2 regions of the Dictyoglomus turgidum DSM 6724 genome follow, and region 2 is predicted to be linked to the other one. Evidence: a T-box and tRNA genes for the amino acid it is inferred to sense, from the RefSeq annotation. Region 2 holds a T-box; the other holds one or more tRNA genes.
What was found. A T-box is a leader RNA that pairs with one kind of tRNA and senses whether it is charged. The one in region 2 lies ahead of thrS (threonine--tRNA ligase), so its partner is inferred to be a tRNA-Thr.

Region 1: it encodes a tRNA-Thr, which carries the amino acid that the T-box ahead of thrS (threonine--tRNA ligase) is inferred to sense. The anticodon was not compared.

The regions. Positions count from the first base shown of each region.
Region 1 is NC_011661.1:1,314,639-1,326,480, forward strand. Features, by position in the region: gene DTUR_RS06710 (DEAD/DEAH box helicase family protein) at 1-2,410, shown strand, start outside; gene DTUR_RS06715 (hypothetical protein) at 2,729-2,956, shown strand; gene DTUR_RS06720 (hypothetical protein) at 3,202-3,474, shown strand; gene DTUR_RS06725 (hypothetical protein) at 3,507-4,058, shown strand; tRNA gene DTUR_RS06730 (tRNA-Asp) at 4,228-4,306, shown strand; tRNA gene DTUR_RS06735 (tRNA-Thr) at 4,425-4,499, shown strand; gene DTUR_RS06740 (SoxR reducing system RseC family protein) at 4,518-4,928, shown strand; gene DTUR_RS06750 (glutamate-5-semialdehyde dehydrogenase) at 5,179-6,426, shown strand; gene proC (pyrroline-5-carboxylate reductase) at 6,441-7,259, shown strand; gene DTUR_RS06760 (S1C family serine protease) at 7,256-8,425, shown strand; gene DTUR_RS06765 (23S rRNA (pseudouridine(1915)-N(3))-methyltransferase RlmH) at 8,428-8,886, shown strand; gene DTUR_RS06770 (LptF/LptG family permease) at 8,887-9,957, opposite strand; gene DTUR_RS06775 (endonuclease MutS2) at 9,962-11,842, opposite strand, start outside.
Region 2 is NC_011661.1:1,040,734-1,052,575, reverse strand. Features, by position in the region: gene DTUR_RS05280 (secretin N-terminal domain-containing protein) at 1-1,086, opposite strand, end outside; gene DTUR_RS05275 (hypothetical protein) at 1,079-1,663, opposite strand; gene DTUR_RS05270 (type IV pilus inner membrane component PilO) at 1,677-2,258, opposite strand; gene DTUR_RS05265 (PilN domain-containing protein) at 2,255-2,809, opposite strand; gene pilM (type IV pilus biogenesis protein PilM) at 2,813-3,802, opposite strand; gene DTUR_RS05255 (hypothetical protein) at 3,878-5,071, opposite strand; gene DTUR_RS05250 (prepilin-type N-terminal cleavage/methylation domain-containing protein) at 5,061-5,615, opposite strand; gene DTUR_RS05245 (hypothetical protein) at 5,612-6,001, opposite strand; gene DTUR_RS05240 (type II secretion system protein) at 5,976-6,455, opposite strand; gene DTUR_RS05235 (prepilin peptidase) at 6,463-7,227, opposite strand; gene thrS (threonine--tRNA ligase) at 7,227-9,143, opposite strand; T-box leader at 9,199-9,422, opposite strand; tRNA gene DTUR_RS05225 (tRNA-Val) at 9,427-9,501, opposite strand; gene ruvX (Holliday junction resolvase RuvX) at 9,527-9,952, opposite strand; gene alaS (alanine--tRNA ligase) at 9,949-11,842, opposite strand, start outside.

The DNA of each region.
Region 1 (11,842 bases), 270 kb from region 2:
TGTCATTGAGATGACAAAATTTGTTGAAGAGAAAAAGGGAGGAGGTGTAACCCTACCCATTGATACTTTTGAAGGTAAAAATCTTGTATTTGTAGATGAAGGACATAAAGGCAGGAGGTCAGAAGAACAAAAATGGGCAAGATTAAGGAATGAACTTGCTAAAGATGGCTTTACCTTTGAATACAGTGCAACTTTTGGGCAGATTTTAAGTGAAAACCAGCCCGATATTCTTAAAGAATATGCCAAATCCATTATTTTTGATTATTCCTACAAATACTTTTATCTGGATGGCTATGGCAAAGACTTTTCTGTTTTGAATGTGAAGCAGGCAAAGATTTCTGAGCAGAGATTCCAGGAAACAATATTTTCTGCAAACCTTTTATCTTTCTACCAACAGCTTCTGGTTTATGAAGAAAACAAAGACTTGGCAAAAGAGCACAACCTTGAAAAACCACTATGGATATTTGTGGGAACAACAGTTACCGGTAAAGAAGAAGAGTCAGATGTTATCCAGATTGTGGAATTTATAAAGAAGGCAATAGAGGAAGAAGACTGGCTAAAAGAACAGGTAGATAACATTTTAAATGGTAAAACTGGATTAAAGGACGATAAAGATGAAGATGTGTTTAGCCGAAAGTTTGAAATTCTCAAGAAAAAAGGGGTTGATTTTGATGATCTTCAGAGGAAGGTTTTTGGTGGGAAAGGGGGATTTGGCATTTATGAGTTAAAAAATGCCGAAGGTGAACTTGGGTTAAAAGTAGGTGAAAATGATTACTTCGGCGTTATAAACATTGGCGATGTTTCTGGATTTAAAAAAGAGTTAGAAAAAAGGGGAATATCGGTTAGCGAGGATGCGATTTCAGGTTCACTCTTTGAAGACATTAAAAGGGAGAGCTCAAAGATTAATATTCTGATTGGTTCTAAAAAGTTTATTGAGGGCTGGGATACCTGGCGGGTATCCTCTATGGGTCTTTTAAATATAGGCAGAGGACAGGGGCCGCAGATTATTCAGCTTTTTGGTCGAGGGGTAAGATTAAAGGGCAAAGGGATGACGCTCAAAAGAAGTAGCGAGGAAAAGATTAAACTTCTGGAAAATCTTAATATTTTTGCAATTAAGGCAGATTATCTGAGCAAGTTCTTAGAGGCAATAAGTAAGGAAGAGATTGAGCTTGAGACCATTGAGATACCTGTTAAGCCACAACATGAAGATAAGTGGGCAAGCCTCCAGATTCCCTGGAAAGATGAAAGCAAGAAATTCGAAGAGGCGAAAGTTTTACCGTTAGAGATTGATAGCACGATTCATTTCACATTAGAGCTTTTGCCAAAGGTTTCTGAGTATTTAGCAAAGGAAAGAAAAGAGGCAGGAATAAAGACAGAGGAATTAAAGGTGGAGCCTGAAAGAGAAAGAATACCTGAAGACATTATAGAACTGCTTAACTGGGAAAGGATTTACCGCGAGATTTATGATTTTAAGATTGGGAGAGGATACTGGAATCTAATTTTTGATAAAGAGATGCTTAAGAATTTACTCATTTCAGATAGATACAAGATCTCCGCACTTCCAGAAATTTTAACTGTTAAGACCCAGGAAGATGTGAGGAGAATAGAAGACATAGCAATTTTGGTCCTTAAAAAATACATAGATATGTTTTATAAGAAATATGCCAGACAATTTGAGACAGATAATCTACACTATTACACTGTGGGGGAACAGTTGCCTCTATTTGCTTTTGAAAGCTCAGATGGACAGTATATCTACAAAGTGCAAGTAGACAAAAAAGAGAAGGAACTTATCCAGAAGATACGAAATCTGGTGAGGGATTTAAATAAATTACTTAAGGATGAAGATGAAACCCTGCCACGGGTTTATTTTGACAAGCACCTCTATGTACCAATCCTTCTTCAAAGTAAGAAGATAGAGAAGATAACTCCACCTGGGCTTGTTGAAAGTGAAGTAAGGTTTGTTAAAGGGTTGCGAGAACATTTAAGATCGCATCAGGAGCGATTTAAGGAATGTGAAATTTACTTGCTCCGCAACTTCCCGAAAATAGGCTTAGGTTTTCAACTTCAGTGGCATGGTTTTTATCCTGACTTTATTATGTGGCTAAAAGCGGGCAATAAACAGACTATTGTCTTTATTGACCCCAAAGGATTAGAACATACCAAAGGATTAGATGACGAGAAGATACAGTTTGCAAAAGAAATCAAAGAATTGGAACGAAAACTTGGCAAAAATAATATAAGACTGGAATCTTTCATACTTTCAAAGACTAACTATCAATCTTTAATAGATGGTATAAGTAGTCCACCAGAAAAAGACAAATACATAGAAAATCATGTCCTATTTTTAGAGGATAACAACTGGCCTGAAATATTATTTAGCAGTTTGATGAGGAAGAATGCACCATGAAGTTTAAAAGTTTAATCAAGAGATTAAAAAGCACGGCACAGCGTATAACACAGCATAAAAGGTTCGTGCCTTACAGTGCTTGCTTAAATTCGATTTTGGCTGGACTTCTTTTATCCGCAAACCATTATGCTTAAAAATCTTGCTTGATTTTTTAACAAGTAGTGTATAATTAAACCATAATTTAGATAATGGCGACCGAAAAATGGTTTATGCTAATCTTCCTCCCCCATCATAAGGGGGAGGATAAAGGTGGGGGTGAGCGGTTAAAAAAGAAATATGACGGAGGCCGAGAAAAAGTTATGGTATAGGAAGTTTACTATGTTTATTTTTATGGATATGTATGATAGAGATTGGTATAGAAAGGAATCTCCTAAAACTCATAGGCGTGTTGATGGTTTTAAAGTTTTAAAAATATTAGGAAAAATCCTTCTTATAATCTTTATTGCCATATTTCTTTATATTAATATCCAACAAGAGGACCTATTTTTAGCGCTTTTCTTATTGTCCTTTTTAGGGCTTATTGTTGGATTAGTCAGCCTAAATTAGTTATTAGATGGGGGAATAAAAGGACACGTGGCAGAGTGCTCTTAACTTATGGTCTGGCCATGTTTGTCTTTTTTATATTATTTGGTATTACCACCAATCCAACCGAACAAAAAGGGAAGGAACTAGCGGTATTATCTTCGCCTAAAGTTACACAAGAAACTCCAACTCAATTTAAGAAAAGTTGCAAATTCATTCCCTACAAAAAACTTGCAAGAAACATAGAGGATTACATAGGAGAAAGAGTCGTGTATAAGGGTCGAGTATTTCAAGTTGTAGAGAATTTTAGAAGTACTACCATTCTTATGAAAGTAACAGGTAGAAAGGTTTTTGACCAAATTATTTATGAAGATGATATCTTTGTTTCTAGAAATGGAGAGAACAAAAATCCCCGTGTCCTTGAAGATGATATCATTAGAATCTATGGGGTAGTTAAAGGGAATACTTCCTATATTACGGTCTTAGGAGCAAAAAGAACTCTCCCTGAGATAGAAGCTAAATATATTGAAATAATAGAATAAAAATGATTTACAGAACTAAAGGAGGGAATAAAATGAAGAGAGTGACTAAGAAATTTTTGTGTATTTCTTTAATAGCTATGCTTATACTGGGTTTCAGTATTCCTATTTATGCTCAAATGGGTCCTAAAGAAATAAGAAAAGATCTTAGAGAAAGAGAAAGAGAAAGAGAATTTAGAAAATTAGTTATACCGGGAGAAAGGTATAAAGGTGACTATGATATTTTTGTGGTATATGTTGAACCTAAGGGCATCATTATTTCAATCGATTTAGGTTATTCTAATTATGAGGGTATAACTGAGGAAGGTTTAAATTCTTTCTTTTCTTCCATATGGAGAGTTTTTGGATATGGAATCTCAAAATATCCACCTACAATAAAAGTCAATTTTTACATTGAATTGGGAGATGAAGATTCTTTGATTGTTGAATTCCCTATAGGTGCTTTACTTGACTTCTTCAAAGAAAAAATAACAAGAGCGGAATTTCTTAAACAATGTGAAATATGGATAAATGGAGAAAAAGCAGTTATAGAAGGAGATGTAATCAAAGTTTTAGGAAAAGAGTTTAAGATGGATTTTACTTTCTAAGTTTAAAAAGATTTTTCTGAGTCAGGCGAACTTTTAAAGTTGACATGGAAGTGATGTTATGGTAAAATCTGACTTGTCAAAAACAAGGGCGAAGCGCCTGCCTTACAAGCAGGAGGTCGTAGGTTCAAGGCCTGCTCCGCCCACCAACGTGTTGTATAATATATAATGCGGGGTCGTGGTGTAGCCCGGTTTAACACACCTGCCTGTCACGCAGGAGACCGCGGGTTCGAATCCCGTCGACCCCGCCATTTTTTTTATTTATAAACCCAATTTTTCTAAATCACTCTTAAGGCTAATCTTGAAAATCCAATTTCAAAATTTGACTTATGATATTAATTGAAGCTATAATTACTTTGAAAACTTGGGGCCGGTGTAGCTCAGTGGCAGAGCAGCCGATTCGTAATCGGCTTGTCGCCGGTTCGAATCCGGCCTCCGGCTCCAAAAGTAAGGTGATAAATCATGAAAGAAATTGGCCAAGTAATTGAAAAAAATGGAATAATACTAAAAGTTAAGTTTAGTTCATCAGAAGCATGCCACAGTTGTGGACTATGTAAGATTAATGAAGAAGACTTAGTACTCGATGTTATTGACGAGTGCAACGCTAAAATAGGAGATTTTGTTATGGTAGAAGTAGAGAGAAAAGATTTTTACCAAGTTACTTTTTTAATATATTTATTTCCCCTTATTTCTTTTATTTTAGGAGTTCTAATAGGATATTTAATTGGAGAAAGGTACAGACTTGATACCCAACTTCTAGGACTTTCCATAGGTTTAGTCTTTACCGTCTTGAGTTATCCTCTAATAAAGTCTATATATAAGAAGCTTTCCCAAAAACAAAAATTTATCCCAGTCGCAAAAAAAATTGTTTAAAGATTTTACCCCTCCTAAAGGATACAGAATATTAAAGATAGCTCCTAACTATATAATAGGAGAACTCATATATAACCTTTTGGTGTCCGAGGGTTTTCATCCCCAAATACTTTCCTCAAGCTTCCCTTATACAGACCCTGTATACATGGGGAGAGGCTTACCTGTATATGTGATAATCCCAGAAGGAGAATTTGAAGAAGCCCAAAAAATCCTTGAAAGTCAAAATTTTGAAGAATAGGGGTGAAAGGCAGTGGAGAATCTTATAGAAAAACTCAAAAAAGCCAAAGTTTCAAGTTATACCCTTGCTCTCCTAAATACTAATGAAAAAAATGAAGCATTACGTGCCATAGCAAACAACATAGAAAAAAATATAGATAAAATCATAAAGGAAAATGAAAAGGATTTAAAAAGAGGCGAAGAAAAAGGACTAAGTAAGGCAGTACTTGACAGAATACTTCTTAACGAAAAAAGACTAAGAGATATAATAAAAAGCATAGATGATGTCATAAAACTCCCAGACCCTGTTGGAGAAATAGTATCCATGCAAAAAAGGCCCAATGGAATCCTTGTGGGACAAATGAGAGTTCCTATTGGGGTCATTGCCATAATTTATGAGGCAAGACCAAATGTAACTGTAGACGCTACAATTCTTGCTCTTAAATCAGGAAATGCCATTGTATTAAGAGGAAGCTCTGATGCTTTAAATTCAAATATCATCATCACTGAGATCATGAAAGAAGCGTTATCAAATACAAAGGTTCCTCCAGATACAGTACAGATAATTGAGTCTCCAGAGCATTCTGTGGTAGAAGAACTTTTACAGATGGTGGACTATATTGATGTGGCAATACCCCGTGGAAGTGCAAAATTTATCAAACATGTCATGAATATCTCGAAGGTTCCTGTAATTGAGACAGGAGCAGGAAACAATCACATTTATGTGGAAGAGGATGCAGATTTTGAAATGGCACGAAAAATAATAATAAATGCAAAAGTTCAGAGACCTTCAGTATGTAATGCTATTGAAAAGCTTCTAATACACAAAAATATTGCAGAAGAATTCTTACCGATAATAGCTAAAGATCTAAGAGAATACAACGTAGAGATAAGAGGATGCAAAAGAACTTTAAAGATACTAACAGATGCTATACCAGCCACAGAAGAAGACTGGTACACAGAGTATTTAGATTACATAATTGCAATAAAGATTGTAGAATCTATTGATGAAGCAATAGAGCATATCAATAAATATAATACCAAACACTCGGAAGCAATTATAACTAAAGACTATTACAAAGCATTAAAATTCCTAAGAATGGTAGATGCTGCAGCAGTATATGTAAATGCTTCTACAAGATTTACTGATGGGGGAGAATTTGGTTTAGGAGCTGAAATAGGAATATCTACCCAAAAACTACATGCGAGAGGGCCTATGGGCCTTAAAGAACTAACTACAACAAAATATGTTATTTTAGGTGAGGGCCAAATAAGAGAGTAAGGAGGATCTAAATTATGAAGCTAGGGATAATTGGTGGAGGAATGATGGGAGAAGCCATTCTTTCAGGAATAATTGATAGCAATTTCTTGAAAAATGATGAAATAATAGTTTCAGAACCTATAGAGAAAAGAAGAGAATATCTAAGAGATAAGTACAATGTAGAAGTTATTTCAGATAATAAGCTTATTGCTAAAAAAGCTAAATACATCCTTATTGCTGTAAAACCACAAAACATTAAAGATGTTTTAAAAGAAATCAGCCCCAATATAGATGAAAATAAAACTATTATTTCTATTGCTGCAGGAGTAAAAATATCCTTGATAAAGAGATATTTAAATAAATTTAAATGCATTATAAGAATAATGCCTAATCTACCTTGTACCGTCAAGAAAGGAGCTATTGCTTTAACTTTTGATAAATACGATAAGGAAGAAGTGGAATTTGTAAAAAATCTATTTTCTACTATAGGAAGTGTTTGGATTGTTGATGAGAAATATTTTGATACTATCACTGCCTTAACAGGAAGTGGTCCTGCTTTTGTTTCTACCATTCTTCAGGGTTTTACTCTTTCGGGGGTTAAAGGAGGACTTTCTTATGACATTTCTAAGGAGATGGTATTAAAGCTCTTTGAGGGAGTAATTGAATATATAAGAGAAAAAAATCTATCTTTTGAAGAAGTAGTAAAAATGACAAGCTCTCCAGCAGGAACAACTATTATGGGACTTGAAACATTGCATAAAGAGGGAATAGTTGGAATAATTATGGAAGCAATAACGTCAGCTAAATTAAGAAGTGAAGAAATAAGTAAATATTTAGAGGAGGGAGAAGCATGAGGAGAGAAAGAGGAGTATGGCAGGTTCTGTTAATCATATTCATACTGGGAGCCTTAATAGGCGGCTTCATTGGAAGTGTAGGAGGATACTATTTATTAAATAAGAATTCCCCTGCATCAAGTGAAACGAAGATAAATAACGTGGTTCCAACCCAAGAAGTGTATATACCAAGTTCTCTTGGAGCTTTTGAAAAGGATATTGTTGCTGTAGTTAAAAAATCAATGCCTGCAGTAGTAAACATAAGTACCATAACCTTAGTTGAAGATTTCTTCTTTGGTATATATCCATCTTCAGGAGTTGGTTCTGGTTTCATTATTGACCCTAAAGGATATATTCTAACCAATTACCACGTGGTAGAAGGAGCAAGAAAAATTGATGTTACTTTATCAGAAGGGAAGAAATACTCAGGAAGAGTAGTTGGATATGACAAGAGATCAGATCTTGCGGTAATAAAGATTGATGCTGAAAATTTACCTGCCCTTCCTTTAGGGGATTCTGATAAATTAGAACCTGGACAATTTGCTATAGCAATTGGAAACCCTTATGGTTTAAATAGAACGGTAACCCTTGGTATTGTAAGCGCTCTTAATAGAACTATTGTGGAACCCAATGGTGTAAGACTTGAAAATCTTATTCAAACTGATGCCGCAATTAATCCTGGAAACAGTGGTGGACCATTAATAAACATTAAAGGAGAAGTTATAGGAATAAATACAGCTATAAAAAGCGATGCTCAGGGGATTGGATTTGCAATTCCTATTAATAAAGCAAAACAGATTGCAGATAAACTAATAAAAGAAGGAAAGATAACCTATCCATGGTTAGGAATAAGAGGCTATGCTATTACCTCTGATATGCTTGATTATATAAAATTCCCTGTAGATAAAGGTGTGGTGATAGCAGAGGTAGTACCGGGAAGTCCTGCAGACAAAGCAGGATTGAAGGGCGGAGATAGAATAATCTATGTAGACAGTACTCAAATCATTGTAGGAGGAGATATTATCACAAAGATTGACGGAAAACCCGTAGAAAGTATGGAGGAACTAAGATCGGAGATCCAAAAGAGAAAAGTTGGAGACACTGTTGTCATTACATATATAAGAAGCGGGAAAGAATATACAGTAAAGATACAATTAGAAGCAATGCCTGATAATTTGAGTGGATAAAATTGCAGTTTAAAATTCTTGTAGTAGGAAAGTTGAGAAACGAATTTATAAAGGCAGGAGTCAATGAATATTTGAAAAGACTCCTGCCTTTTATAAATATAAAAATTGAATTTCTACCGAGTTTCTCAGAACTTCCCGAGAAAATGGCTTTATTAAAGGAAGAAGAAATTATTCTCAAAAATATAAAGAATAATGAATTTATAATAATCTTAGACAAAAATGGAGAAAAATTATCTTCTGAAGAATTCTCAAACAAACTTTTTAAGCTTACCACATTAAATCCACAAATTACCTTCGTAATTGGAGGTATATACGGAGTTTCAGAAAATATTAAAAAAAGTTCAAAATTTCTTTTATCCTTATCTCCTATGACTTTTACCCACGAATTTGCCCTTTTAATCTTATTAGAGCAGATCTATCGTGCTTTTAAAATAAATAGGAATGAGCCTTATCACTATTAGTTAGCGCTTTTTATTTAGAAGGTAAATTCCAATAATAAGAAAAACTATATTTCCAAGCCAAGCTCCCAAAAAGTATGGGACTATACCTGCCTTTGCTAAGGATCTTCCTATGGAAAAAATAATGTAGTATACAAAAATTGAAATCACACTGAGTCCAAAACTTAATGATCTTCCTCCTTTTCCCATGTTTAAGCCAAGTCCAAGAGCAAGAATTGCAAATATAGGACAAGTAAAAGGCAAAGCAATTCTAATATGAAATTCCGTCTTCAAGTTATTTAAGTTCAAACCTGTTCCCTCTAAAAGCCTAATTTGATCTACAATTTCAAATATACTCATCTCTTCAACCGGTTTTGAAGATGGTACTAACTGATATGGAGCTCTATTTAAAGTCACTTTATATTCCTTAAATTTTCCTTGAAATATCATTTCCCCTTCCTTATTCAAGGAATATACTTCTCCATTCATAAAAGTCCATCCTTTAAACTCGTCCCATAATGCTTTCTCGGCATGGATTATTAATCTGACATTACCTTTCTCAAGAAGTTCTATTAAAAGAATATCTTCAAATTTCTTATTTTTAGGATCCACTTTTCTAAAAAAGTAAAAACTATTATTTTCATTAAAAAATACATTTTCTCTACTTGGCATAATAACGTTATTGTAGGCCTTATTCATTAGTATTTTTTCTCTCTCATAAGCTTTTGGCGCTACAAATTCATTAACATAAAACATAATTAATTGGGCAGAAAGAGAAAACATAAGTATGGCTGGTAAAAAATATTTGATAGAAGCTCCAGAAGCCTTCATTGCCATTATCTCACCATGTTCACTAAACTGACCTATCACATAAACCACAGCAAGAAATATGGCCATAGGAAAGGTATATGTTAAATAAGGTGGAATTTTGGTAATAAATAACTCAAGAGCAGTCTTCAAGGGTATAGATCTTGCAACCACAAGATCCATTATTATAAAAAGAGGAGAGACCAGCAAAATTGTAGTAAAAAGTAACAATCCAACAAAAAAAACAGGTATAAAATTTTGGAGAAAATACCTTGAAATTATCTTCATAAATCTAAATTGAGCTATCCAAAATTACTACCGTTGCACCCTCCCCTCCTTCGTTAGGAGGAGCAAGATAGTACTCTTTCACATAAGGCACCTTAGAAAGATAATCATGAACTGCATTTCTCAATTTCCCAGTACCCTTTCCATGAACTATTCTCACCCTTTTTAACCCTGCAAGAAAAGCCTTCTCAAGATATTTTTTAACTTCTTCTAATCCTTCATCCACGGTCATCATTCTTATATTTATCTCCCTTGGTATGCTCTCTTGATTTATTTTCTCCACTTTTACATAGGAAAACAATTGGCTCTCTTCTTTCAAAGAGGGAGCAAGCTCTGTCCATGGAACTTTTATCTTTAAAAGTCCCACTTGTACTAAAGCAATTTTTTCATCAGCATCTACCTCGATCACATATCCTTCCTTTTTTGTAGATCTTAATACTACCCTATCACCTACTTGAGGAACATAACTCAAAGCTTTAGGTTCTTCTCTTTCTTCTAAAACAAGTTCTTTTTTAAGCTTTTTAACTTCTTCTTGTAAACTTTGTGCGTCCTTCATGCTTAAACTTTCTTCTTGTAATCTCCTTATAATCTCTTTTAACCTATTTTCTATTTTAGAGATATCCTTAAATAGCTCTTCTTTATATTTAGTCTTCAATTTTTCCTTTTCTTTCTCTAAAATTTCCCTTTCCTCTAAAATCCTTTTCTTCTCTTCCTGCAACTCTTTTTTCACTTTATTAATCTTATCAATCTCTTCTTGATACTTCCTCCTGTCTTTTTGAAGTTCTCCTATTACCTCTTCTAGTTTTATCTCGTTTTCAGAAAGCAAACTAACAGCCCTATCAAGAATCTTTCGGGGAAGACCCAATCTTTTTGAGATCAATATAGCATTACTTTTCCCTGGAATTCCCATAGCTACTTTGTAAAGAGGTCTTAAAGAGATCTCGTCAAACTCCATAGAGGCATTTTCCATACCTGGATATTTGGAGGCAATCACTTTGAGCTGAGGATAATGAGTAGCAATGACATTTATAGTTCCTTTCTCATGAAAATATTCCAGAAGAGCCACAGCAAGAGCAGCACCTTCTTGAGGATCAGTTCCCGCTCCCAATTCATCTATAAGAACAAGTACTTTTTTATCCCCAGTCCTTTCTAAATAATCTATAAAAGAAATTATATTAGTCATATGAGAAGAAAAAGTACTTAAATTTTGCTCAATGCTTTGCTCATCCCCTATATCGGCAAATACCTGATTAAAAATACCAAGAGTAGTTCCCTCTTTCGCAGGAACAGGAATCCCAGCTTGATTTAACAATACAAAAAGACCAATAGTTTTCAAGGTTACAGTCTTTCCCCCAGTATTCGGTCCTGTGATCACAAGAGTATGGAAATAGCGGCCTACCTCAAGAGTTATAGGAACTGCTTTATCTCCAAGAAAAGGATGTCTTGCCTCTCTTAAGATAACAATAGGCTTATCTTTCTCAAGGATAGGAGTAATAGCCTTATACTTTTCTGCCCATTTCACTTTTGCATAGACAAAATCAAGTTCAAAGGAGGTTCTCAGGTTTTCTAATATCTCCTCTTTATAACTTAACAATACAGAAGTAAGCCTAGTTAATATTCTCTCTATCTCCCTTTTTTCTTCACTTTCAAGAAGAGCTATCTGGTTATTCAATTCTACAATAACTTGAGGTTCTACATAAACTGTAAGTCCTGATGTAGACTGATCATGTACAATTCCTTGAATTTTTCCTCTAAATTCTTGTCTTACAGGAACTACATATCTCCCATGTCTTATGGTTATTATTTGGTCTTGTAAATAGCCTCTCCATTCCTTTTGGATTATATTTTCCAATGTTTCCCTTACCTTTTGATTAAGTCTTTCCTTCTT
Region 2 (11,842 bases):
ATCTTTAAAAGGAATATCTTTAAGGTAAACACTTATCCTTCCCTGTACTCCTATATCGGTAATAATATTCAATCCTACAAGTTGTCCCATTGCTTTTAATACATCCCTTATCTCTGCCCTATCAAAAGAGACTGATATCCTCTGTTGAAATTTATCCTTTACCTCTACGGGTTTACTTACTGTCTCCTGGGGCTTCTCTATAGGTTTTTCTTCCATGGTAGTAGTTTTAACCTCTGTTACCTTTGGCGCCTCTTCGGTTTTAGGTATTTCTGCTACTACCTTTTGAGAAGCAGGCACTACTTTCGCCAATACCTCAGAAGTCCCAATGTATAATTTATTTTGATAATCTTTAACTAACAATTGAGGATAGGATGTTTTTAAGTCTACTACTATTCTTGTAACATAAGGTTTAATAGTAAACTGAGAGACTCTGACATCAAGAATTGGACTTGAATTTACAGAAATACTTTTTGTTGCCACTTTATTTATTGTGTTATTAACATCAATGACAAGTCTTAAAGGATTTTTAAGCAAAGATACTTTATATTCAGGCACATTATCAGAAAAATTCAAAATAATTAAATTTGGCCTATAATTTTTATCAATATTTACACTTAATAGATTTACTTCGGCTGTTTTAGTGCTCGGTTCAGTAGAGGATATGGCTGAAACGGTGGATGTTGAAGGATTTAATACCAATTTTAAAGTTCCTAACCCTGAATTATAGACATAAGTAGGTATAATACCTACGAAATTTATATTGGCAACGGCATTACTCCCACTTTGAACGAGTTCAATATTAGTAAGAAAAGCCTTATTTATATCTATAGATTTAGAGGGCATCTTAATATTTGTATTAAAAAAAGTAATAACTAATTTATTGTCTTTCTGTTGTATATCAAATTTAGGAGCCGAACTTGCAGGAGAAAAATAAAATCCAATGTTGAAACTTGCACCTACTTCATCTACTTGTACTCCTACTAAGCTAAGATTTCCTGTTTGAGCATATAATAGTGTAAAAAGAAAAACTAAAATAACACAATAAAAAACCAAGTCCTTTCCCTTTTTAAATATCAAATCATTCACCTCCCAATTTTAATGTGGCGTAAGCATTACCCCTCTTTAAAATCACCGAATTATCATTAATTTTAGAAACATAAATGTCACTTCTTAAAAGATCTCCTTCCCTCAATACATATCCTCTCTCTCCCTCTTCAATAATAGCATAACTTCGATCTCTCCCCCTTACAATTCCCGTTAACTTAAAACCACTGTACCATGTTTTAATTGGTTCTGAAGACACCTTAGGAGTCACAGAAATATTAACACTGCTGGAGGCAGCTGGTGAAGATTGAACCAGTGAGGGTTTTTTAGGAGTAAGATCAATAACAGGAATAAATGGATTACTCCTACCGAGCTCTACTGTTGAATAAGTAAATACTACTGCAGTTTGTTGGGTTAATGTCTCAAGCACTTGAGCTAAAGTATAAGTTTCCTGAGTAGTTCTCACTCGCTTAGGAGTTGTCACCACAGTTTCTTCCGATGGTGGTAATATATAATTGGTGATGACGTAATATCCTCCAATAAGACCAACTAAAACAAGAAGAATAACTAAAAACATCATTCTTTGTTTTGGATTATTAAACAAACTTTTTAAATCCATTTTTCTTTCCCACCTATTTAGTTATAAAAGTTGAAAGAATAAAAGAAAATTTCAACTCTTTTGCACTTACATCCACAGGATCTATCTTTAGATCTTTCATAAGAATCAATCTCGGTGCAGTTTTTAATTTTGCCAAGAATAATAGAAACCCACCATAATTTCCCTGAAGATCAAGACTATAAGATCTCTCCTCATAAGTTGATTTTTGCTCTTGTTGAGGTTGTTTTCCCTGTTGTTGAGTTGTAGTTTCCTGTTTAGTCGCAGGAGGTAATGGTTTAAAGCTATTAATAGAGAGCTTAGAATTCTTAGCTATGGATTCAATAAAAGCTAAAAGAGTTGGCAAATCTTCTTTAGTAGGAAGTTTTTGTTGAATTTCGGCAAATCTTTGGAGAGAATCTTTAAATTTCTCCCACTCCTCTAAACTTTTCTTATAACTAAGTTGGTATTTTAAAAGCATTTGTCTGTTAGTTTCAATGCTCTCTGTAAGAGCCACTTTTTCATTCTCTAAAGCTTTGTAGAAAACAAAATAGAAACCAATTGCGATTATAAAGATTATAATACCAATTATAACCCATTTGTTTATACTTATCTTCATTGCTCACCCCTCTTATATTGAGCCACAATTCTAAAATTTATAGAAACCAAAGGTGGTTCTCCTACTTTTTGAGCAAAACCCAAAGAAACATTTTTCACAAGATCACTCTTATCAAGTTGATCCAAAAATATAGCGATCTCTTTATAATTTAGTGCGAAGCCTTCAATATTAATATTATCAGAGGAATCTAAATTAAAGCTCTTAACCCATAAATTTTTAGGAGTTATCCTATTCAAAGTTTCAAAAAGATCAAGCCAAGATATTTCTCTTTTGGATATCTCATCTACAAGCCTCAACTTTTCCTCATACTGGGTCTTTATACTCTGCAACCTTTGAAGCTCATTGATCTTAGATTTAAGATCATTAATTTGAAACTCCAAGGACGTATTTTCATTTCTCAAATTAGTAACCTCTGAAGAAAGATTAAAATAGAGTATAACTTCTCCAAGAAGTAGAATTAAACCTACTACTGTAATTAATATGCCCAGAAAAGGTAATCTTATAGGCTCTTTTTTCTTAACCTCTTTTGGCAGTAAATTGATCCTAAACATGGTTCATAACCTCTCCCAGAAGAATAATCCGATGGGAACAACCCAGGAGTAAATATCACCTAAAAACTCTTTATCCTGCTTTTTTAAATTCAACACTAATAAGTCATTTATATTAACCGAAGAACCTGGAGAAACTTCAGTATTAACATTGAGAATTGCCTCTAAAAGATCTATAAAGTCCTTATTTTTAGCATTACTCCCTGTAACTATGGCTTGATCTATGTGTTCTTCAGGAAATTGCATATAGAAGAAATTTACCGCCTCCTGTATCTTTCTAACAAAATCCTCAAGCATAAAAGACTTGGTCAAATCATCTACTTCTTCTTGTGGATTCCATTCCTCCATAACAGTGCTTCTGAAAAATAAAGGCTGATTCTCTTTTGCCACCACAAATTCTGCCACATTATCATGAGTATAAAGGTATATAGTATTTCCCTTAGGAATGTCTTTTCTATTCATAATCACTGTTCTCACCGCTGAAAAAACACTAACATCTACTAAATCAGGATCAAGATTCAGTTTTTTAACCACATCAAGATAAGGACTTAAAACTTCCTTAGGAACCGCCACAAGCATCACTCTACTTTCTTTTATATCTCCTCTCTCTACCAAAGATACAACCTGTATATCATAATTTATATCCTCAGGTGAAAGAGGAACATATCTTTCAAGCTCCCACTTTATTGACTCCCTAAGTTCTTCTTCAGGCATGTAAGGAAAATTAAAGAACCTCACAATTACATTTTGGGCTGGTATGGATATTAAAGTTTTTCCCGATTTTAATTTAAACCTCTTTAAAATACTCTTGAGCACTTCTAAAAGATAATCTGAATTGTTTAATTGACCACCTTGAATAATTTCTGGTGGAAGAGTTTCTAATGCAAAATTTTTAATTACAACCTTCTTATCTTTCCTCTTCCCCCCAAAAATGACCCTTAACGGATTACCAAATTCAATACTTAGAATTGGAACCTCAGAAGAAAATAAACTCATCCCCATTTTTCCTTTCTTTCAACCTCTCCCTGATTGGATTTTATTTTAATACAAACTTAAAAAAAATACAATACTCTATCTTTCTTGCCAAGCAAGAATTTTTAACTTAGTTTTTACAGCTTTTACAATGTTCGTTATACTATGAGTTTTAAATATGTTTTCAATATATTGTTTATTATGTCTTACAGTACTGTTTCCTCCTATACTTACGTCCTCACCTATACTGGTTCCCTCAATTATGGGATCACCATAAATAGATAAATCTTGCACTGCAGTGTCTACTTCAGCTGCATATAAAATGCCTCTTATCTTATTTCCTGTTCCCGTAATCTTAACATCACCTTTTACTATAACCATCCCTTGAAATTCCACATTTCCTGCCATTTTAGCAGAGCCTTCTATATATATTACAAGAGACCAGGTAAGCCACGTTTTTGTAGCTGAATTATACCAGTTGGGATTAGATTTGGCATAACTTACAATATTACCTATGTCTATGTTATTGCCAGACCTATATAATCCTTGAGACTGAGAAATGCTTTTAAGATAACTATCATTTAAAACAGGCATAGTTAGAGTACTGTCATTAGCTATAACATCTTTTCCAAGAATTGGAGAATAAGTACCATTAATCAAAGGAGGGTTTCTTAAATCCACAGGACCATTGGAATATATAGCAGTATCAAAAGAACCATCAGGGAGTCTTTCACCTTCAATTACTGCAGATTTTCCAGAAAAACTAACAGATTTCCCTGCATAAACCGCAAATTTAAAAGGGTCTAAAGAGATATCTGTATTATTTCCATATATCTCTATACTTCTTACAACCCTTGGATTAGCAATTGAAGGAATATATCCGATACTTACAATCTTATATATGGGAAAACTAACAATAATACCTCCTGAGGACATATTAGAAAGAGAATAGGTTACATTAACAGAATATTCACCTAAGGATATACTATTTAAATTTATATTTTCCTTTTTATTACCTCCATAAGTATATGTTAAAGTATAAGATAAAAGATTACTCTGACCTGATTTTCTTAAAGACAACTCAAGGAAAGCTAAATCAGGATTATTATTGATAAAATATATAGCTTGCTGAAGCCCTGATTGGGCAAGATAGAAAGCTTGATTACTCTCTACTGTTCTTTTAGTTATGGCGTATTCGGAGGGCATAAGTTGTATAATAATCATCCCAAGTAAAAACACAAAAAGGACAATCAGCACAGCAAAAATTAATTGTCCCTTCTCTTTATTTAACATAATAGACACTCCTTACTGGTAAGAAAATATTAAAGGTCAAAGTATAGTCTGGTATATTGTTCTTATCCCCATCAAATTTTAAAACTATTTCAATTAATTCTGCATTTTGGGGAGATACCAATCGTCTTGCTGAATTATAATAATAAAAAATGGGAGTCAAAATTTTAAAATCGCTTTCCGTCAAAGGGTTATTACCTACCCATAAACTCCCCTGTTTTACCTGTCTTCTTAAAATCCCATTAGAATCTACATAATATTTAACTGTAGACAAAGTTGAACTTATAGGGTTTGTTGAAAAGTCATAATAGGTGTAACTAAAAATCAAATTACTTCCATCCGAAGCACTATCAATTAGAGAAGCTTTTTTTACTTCTCTTATCATTCTTTCAGCCACAAGCCTTGCATTTCTCTGATATTGAACTTTTTTATTGATAAACTGATATCCTAAAGAACCAGTAATAAGAAAATTAACTACCAATGCTATTACTATTAGCACTATAGAAATACTTATTAAAAGCTCAACTAAGGTATAACCTTTTCTCATAATTTCGCCTTAAATAACTCAATACTCAAATTTTTATTTTCTTTTCCTTCCCTCCAAGAGTTGATTATTCTAATATATTTCCCCCAGTTAATATTGTCTAATAAAGTATACGTTATAGTATAATTTACATTTCCATAGTTTACAATTTTAGGATAATTAGATGAAAGAAAATTATCCAATGTGGTATATGTTTGGGCTAAAACTATTTCCACTTCCTTTGTTAATATATAATTCGCCATCATTAAATTATCTACCTTAGGCGCATTATAAAAAGTAACAGAATACATTTGAAGTATGCCTATGATACTTATTAAAAGTAATACACCCACTACAAGAGCCTCTAATAAACTAAATCCCCTTTCAGTCCCAACTTTTTGGCATTTCATTACTTACATATATCCTCCCTGTTGCAGGAGTTACTATAATGTATTTTCTCACACTTTTATATGAAATTGCAATAGTTCCTCCAGAAGAAGGAATGCCTAACTTGTTAAAGTAAACATAATTGTTAGTACCAAAAACTGCCGATGTTAAATCTATATTTTCCTGTGATAAATCAATTTTTTTTATAACTTTATACATGTTTTTAACTCTATCAAAAGTTTTTACTAAAATTAAATCAGAGAATGGGTAAAAACAAACTAAATCAGGATAATCTTCCTCTTTTGTAAAAGCACCACCCCTGACCTCAACAAGACATTGCATTATCTCATAAGACTTTTGTAGCATTTTTCTCTCATCAATTATGGCAAGGCTAAAATTCAAAGTAATAGTTGCAATAATACCCAAAATTACAAAAGTCAGAAGCAACTCAATTAGAGTAAAGCCTCTATTATACATTATACATTTAAAAAAGAGAAAGATATAGGTTAATTAATGTTTTACCAAAGAATAGTGATATTAATGCTCCAATTATTAGGAAGGGACCAAAGGGAATGGCTGTTTTTAAATCTTTACCTTTTATCAATATTATCAGTAGAGAGAATAAACCACCTATAAAATAACTCAGAAATAAAGAAAGAAGGGATAATTTTATTCCAAGAAAACTTCCCAGCATAAAACCGAGTTTTATGTCACCTTGTCCCATACCTTCCTCTTTTAATATCAACAAGGCTATCACATAAATCAGTAAGAGAATTCCACCAAAAATTAAACTTCCTAAAATACCTTGAGCTAACCTTCCTTCAAACAAAGAAATAATTAATCCTACTCCTGTTCCAGGAATAGTAATCACATCAGGTATTAACATATGTTCGAGATCAATGAAAAAAACAGGAAGAAGCATAGAAAACAAAATAAGAAGTTTTAAAGTAGAAAAAGAAAACCCATATAGCCAGAATACTAATGCATAAAAAATAGCAGTAAGAAATTCTACTATGGGATATCTTGACGAAATCTTTGCTCCACAGTACCTACACTTACCTTTAAGGATAATATAGCTTAATATAGGAATAAGATCTTTTGCAGACAACTTATGTCCACAAAAGGGACAATGAGAAGGAGGAAAAACTATAGACTCTCTTCGAGGAAGCCTATATATCACTACATTAAGAAAACTTCCCACAGCACTTCCAAGAAGGAAAAACCAAAAAGTTAACAATATCTTTATCATTAGTCAAAACCCCCGCTAAATACTTTTTTGCTTCTTATCTCTTCAAGAAGTTTGGTTACCACATAAGCTAGGTCAAACATTCCCAAGTCCTTATTATGCACCCTTACACTTACCTTATTTTCCTCCTTTTCTTTATCCCCCACAATAAATATGTATGGTACTTTTTCAGCTATAGCTTTTCTTAATTTGTAATTCAACTTAGCCTGATCTTTATCAATTTCTGCCCTTATATCATTATTTCTTAGATTACGTAATACATATTCGGCATATTCATTATGTCTCTCAGATATAGGAAGTATCCTTACTTGCTCTGGAGCAAGCCATAAAGGAAATCTTCCGCCATAATGCTCAACAAGAATACCTATAAATCTTTCATAAGACCCAAGTATAGCTCTATGAATCATAACAGGCCTTCTTTTTGTTCCATCAGGGGCATCATATGTGAGATCAAACCTCTCAGGTAAATTAAAATCTACCTGTATAGTAGGTCCTTGCCACATCTTCCCAAGAAGTCCTTTTAATCCTACATCAATCTTTGGACCATAAAAAGCACCTTCTCCTTCGGCAATTCTATATTCAATACCAGTACTTTCTAAAGCATTCTTTAAAGCTTGAGTCGCTTTTTCCCAAATCTCATCTGAGCCTATATACTTTTCAGGTTTCGTAGAGAGGGTTACCACATACTCTTTTAAACCAAAACTATCTAACATATAGAATACAAAATCTAAAACCCCCTTTATTTCATCTTCTAACTGCTCTTGAGTACAAAATATATGAGCATCATCTTGAGTAAAACCTCTAGCTCTTTCAAGACCATAAAGTACTCCTGATCTTTCATACCTATAAACCGTACCCATCTCAAAAAATCTTAATGGTAAATCTCTATAGCTTCTCACCTTGGAATTGTAAATCAAAATATGCCCAGGACAATTCATAGGTTTTACCGCATAATCCTTATCCTCCACCTGTAAGAAAAACATGTTCTCTCGGTAATTATCCCAATGTCCAGATCTTTTCCATAACTCTGCCTGCATTAAATGAGGAGTTATTACTGGAAAATAGCCTCTTTTTAAATGCTCTTTTCTTTCAAACTCCTCAATTATAAGTCTTAACATAGCCCCTTTAGGAGGATAAAATATCAATCCTGGACCTGCCTCTTCAAAAGTGTTAAATATCTCAAGTTCCCTCCCTAATTTTCTGTGATCTCTTCTTTGAGCCTCCTCTCTTTCCTCTAAATATTTTTTTAACTCCTCTTCTGAGGGAAAAGAGGTTCCATATATTCTTTGAAACATAGGATTTTTCTCATCACCTCTCCAATAAGCACCAGAAACACTTAACAGTTTAAAAGCTTTTACCCAACTTGTGGATGGTAAATGAGGTCCTCTACAAAGATCCATAAAACTACCTTGTTTATAAAAGGATATTTTTTCTCCCTCTGGTATCTCTTCAAGAAGTTCTAATTTAAAATCCTCTTTCAAATCCCTTAGAATCTTTATAGCCTCTTCCCTGGTAACTTCAATTCTTTCAATAGGTAAATTGCGATTTATTATCTCCTTCATTTTATTTTCAATCTTTTCAAGATCTTCTTGAGAAAAAGGTTCCTTTCTGTAAAAATCATAGTAAAACCCATCCTCAATTGCAGGACCAATTCCAAGTTTTACCTCAGGAAATAACTCTTTTACAGCATGCGCAAGAATGTGGGCAGATGTATGCCTATATATGTTTCTTCCTTCTTCATTCTCCCAATCAAGGAGTTCTACTAAACTCCCATCTGGAGGATAGACATTTAAATCCGAAAAAACCCCATTAATTTTAGCCCCAAAAACTCTACCTTCAAGTCCCTCCTTTTTGATCACTTCCAAAAGGTTTCCTTCTTTTTCCCATACTTTATCTTTATATTGCATCTTCCAACCCATTTTTTATCTCCTCCCTTAGCTGATATTTTTAAAAAAATAAAAAAACTCCCGCCCAGTAAAGGACGGGAGTTCCCGCGGTTCCACCTTAATAAGTCCCCAAAGGGACTTTCTCTTGATCTATAACGGGATCAACCGCCAATGCTTACTCTTCCACTTAGGAATTTCAGCATGGAGCTCCAAGGTGGTGTTCACCTTTTCTCGACTTAGAAAGCCTCTCAGCCTTAGGCTTTCCTCTCTGGAAGTCAAGAAAAAGGCTACTCTCCTCTTCTTTGCCCTTAATTTATGGTGGGCGCGGGTGGGATTGAACCACCGACCCCTACCGCGTCAAGATAGTGCTCTCCCACTGAGCTACGCGCCCATGCCTTAGAGAATTATAATCTTATTTATATTTTTGTGTCAAGAGATAAAGAATCAAGATACTTCTGTAAAATTATTACTGCTGCCTGTTTATTTTTCAAAAGTTTTCGATCTCTTCTTTTTATGTCACCCTCTAAAAGAACTCTTTCAGCCTCCATAGTAGTAAATCTTTCATCCACAAATTTTATAGGCAGATTTACGACAGTTTTTATTCTCTCTGCAACATACTCTATTTTTTTTGTCTTCTCATTTTCATGTCCTCTCAGACTTATAGGATATCCTAAGACTATTTCACTAACATTGTATTCCTTTATCAACTTTTTTAATCTATTTACAAAATCTTCTTCATCTTTAATTTCCCAAACATCTAATCCCTGAGCAATTATCCTTAAAGGATCCGATATAGCAAGCCCTATATATTTTTCTCCCCAATCAATAGCAAGGACTCTCATTTCAAAAGTGTCTCTTTTAAGGCTCTCTTTATGTCCTCTATATCAGTCTTAGGTAAACTAATCTGGGCTAAGGTATCCTTTCCTCCTCCTTTACCATTAAATCTTTCTCCAATTATTTCCACAATCTTTTTAGCAGTTATTCCCTTCAAATTTACTTTTTTGCTCACCATAATTGTTCCTAAAAGCTTATTATCTGAGGGCTTAAAGAAAACCATAATTAGATTATCATTTTTACTCTTTAAGTGATCGCCAAGCTTTTTTATGGCTTCATTCTCCATATCTACATAAGTACAAATAAAGGAAAACTCACCCCAATTTTCAATCTTATTAGCCAAAACTTCCAACTCTTTCTCAATTATTCTTTCTTCAAGATCTTTTATCTTCTTTTCTTTTTCTTTCATTTCATCAATTAACTTTTCCAGTTTCACATAAATCTCATCGGGAGAAGACTTAAGTACGAAAGAGATTTTATTTAGAATTTCTTCTCTTCTCTTTTGAAACTCCCAAGCCTTTAACCCACAGACAGCAAAAATTCTCCTTATCCCACTTCCTATTCCTTCTTCTTTCACTATGTAAAAACTTCCTATTTCTCCAGTACAATCCACATGAGTACCACCACAAAGTTCCATACTTACATTATTAATTTTAATAATTCTCACATTTTTTTGGTATTTTTCCGTAAACAGAGCAATAGCTCCCATCCTTTTTGCTTCTTCTAAATTAGTCCAGAATTTCTCTACCTTATGGTTCGCTAAAATATTTTCATTTACTTTTCTTTCTATTATCTTTAAATCTTCATAGGTTAGGGGAGAATGATGGGTAAAATCAAATCTTAAAAATTCGGGAGACACTAAGGATCCCGACTGCATAACATGGGTACCTAAATATTCCCTTAGTGCTGCATGGAGAAGATGAGTTGCGGTATGATGTCTCATAGTGTGATATCTTTTCTCCTTATCAACTTCTGCCCTAACTATTTGGCCTTCTTCAAACTCTCCTTTTAAAACCTTTCCTCTATGAATAATGAAATCTTCTCCTAATCTTTTGACCTCCAAAACCATTACTTCAACTTCCGAATTATAAACCTTACCTGTATCAGAGACTTGACCTCCTCCTTCGGGATAAAAGGGGGTTTTATCCATTAAAAAGTAAACTTCTTCTCCATTGGAAATCTTTTTCCCATGTTTTCCTCCAATGAAGAAGAGTACCTTACTTTCACTTTCCAAAACTTCATATCCAACAAACTCAGATTTAGGGAGAGATTTCATAAGATAGACCTCATCATCGGAAAGAGAAATAAAACTTTCTTCAAGCTTCGCCTCCATAGAGGCTCTTGCTTTTTCTCTTTGCTCCTCCATATATTTGTTAAAACCGTCTACATCTACGACGAATCCTTCTTCCTCTGCTATCTCTTTTGTTAACTCAATAGGAAAACCATAAGTATCATAAAGTTTAAAAGCAAACTCCCCACCTACCGTTTTACTTGGAGCTTTTCTAAAGTAGTCTTCTAAGAGGGACAGACCTTGCTCTAAGGTCCTTAAAAATTGATCCTCTTCCTTTATGAGTACTTTTTGAATATAATCTTTTTTTTCTATTAAATCAGGATAAGCATCTTTCATTATATCAACCACAATAGGGACTAACTTGTATAAGAAAGGTTTCACTATACCATGTTTATATGCCCTCCTTAATGACCTCCTTATAAGTCTTCTTAAAACATAACCTCTGCCTTCGTTGGTCGGTACTACACCGTCTCCCATTAAAAACGTAATTCCTCTAATGTGATCAGAAATTAATCTTTCCGTAACAGAATCCGAATCCTTTACAATCTTCCTGATTTCCTCAATAATAGGAACAAATAGATCCGTTTCAAAAACATTACTTACCCCT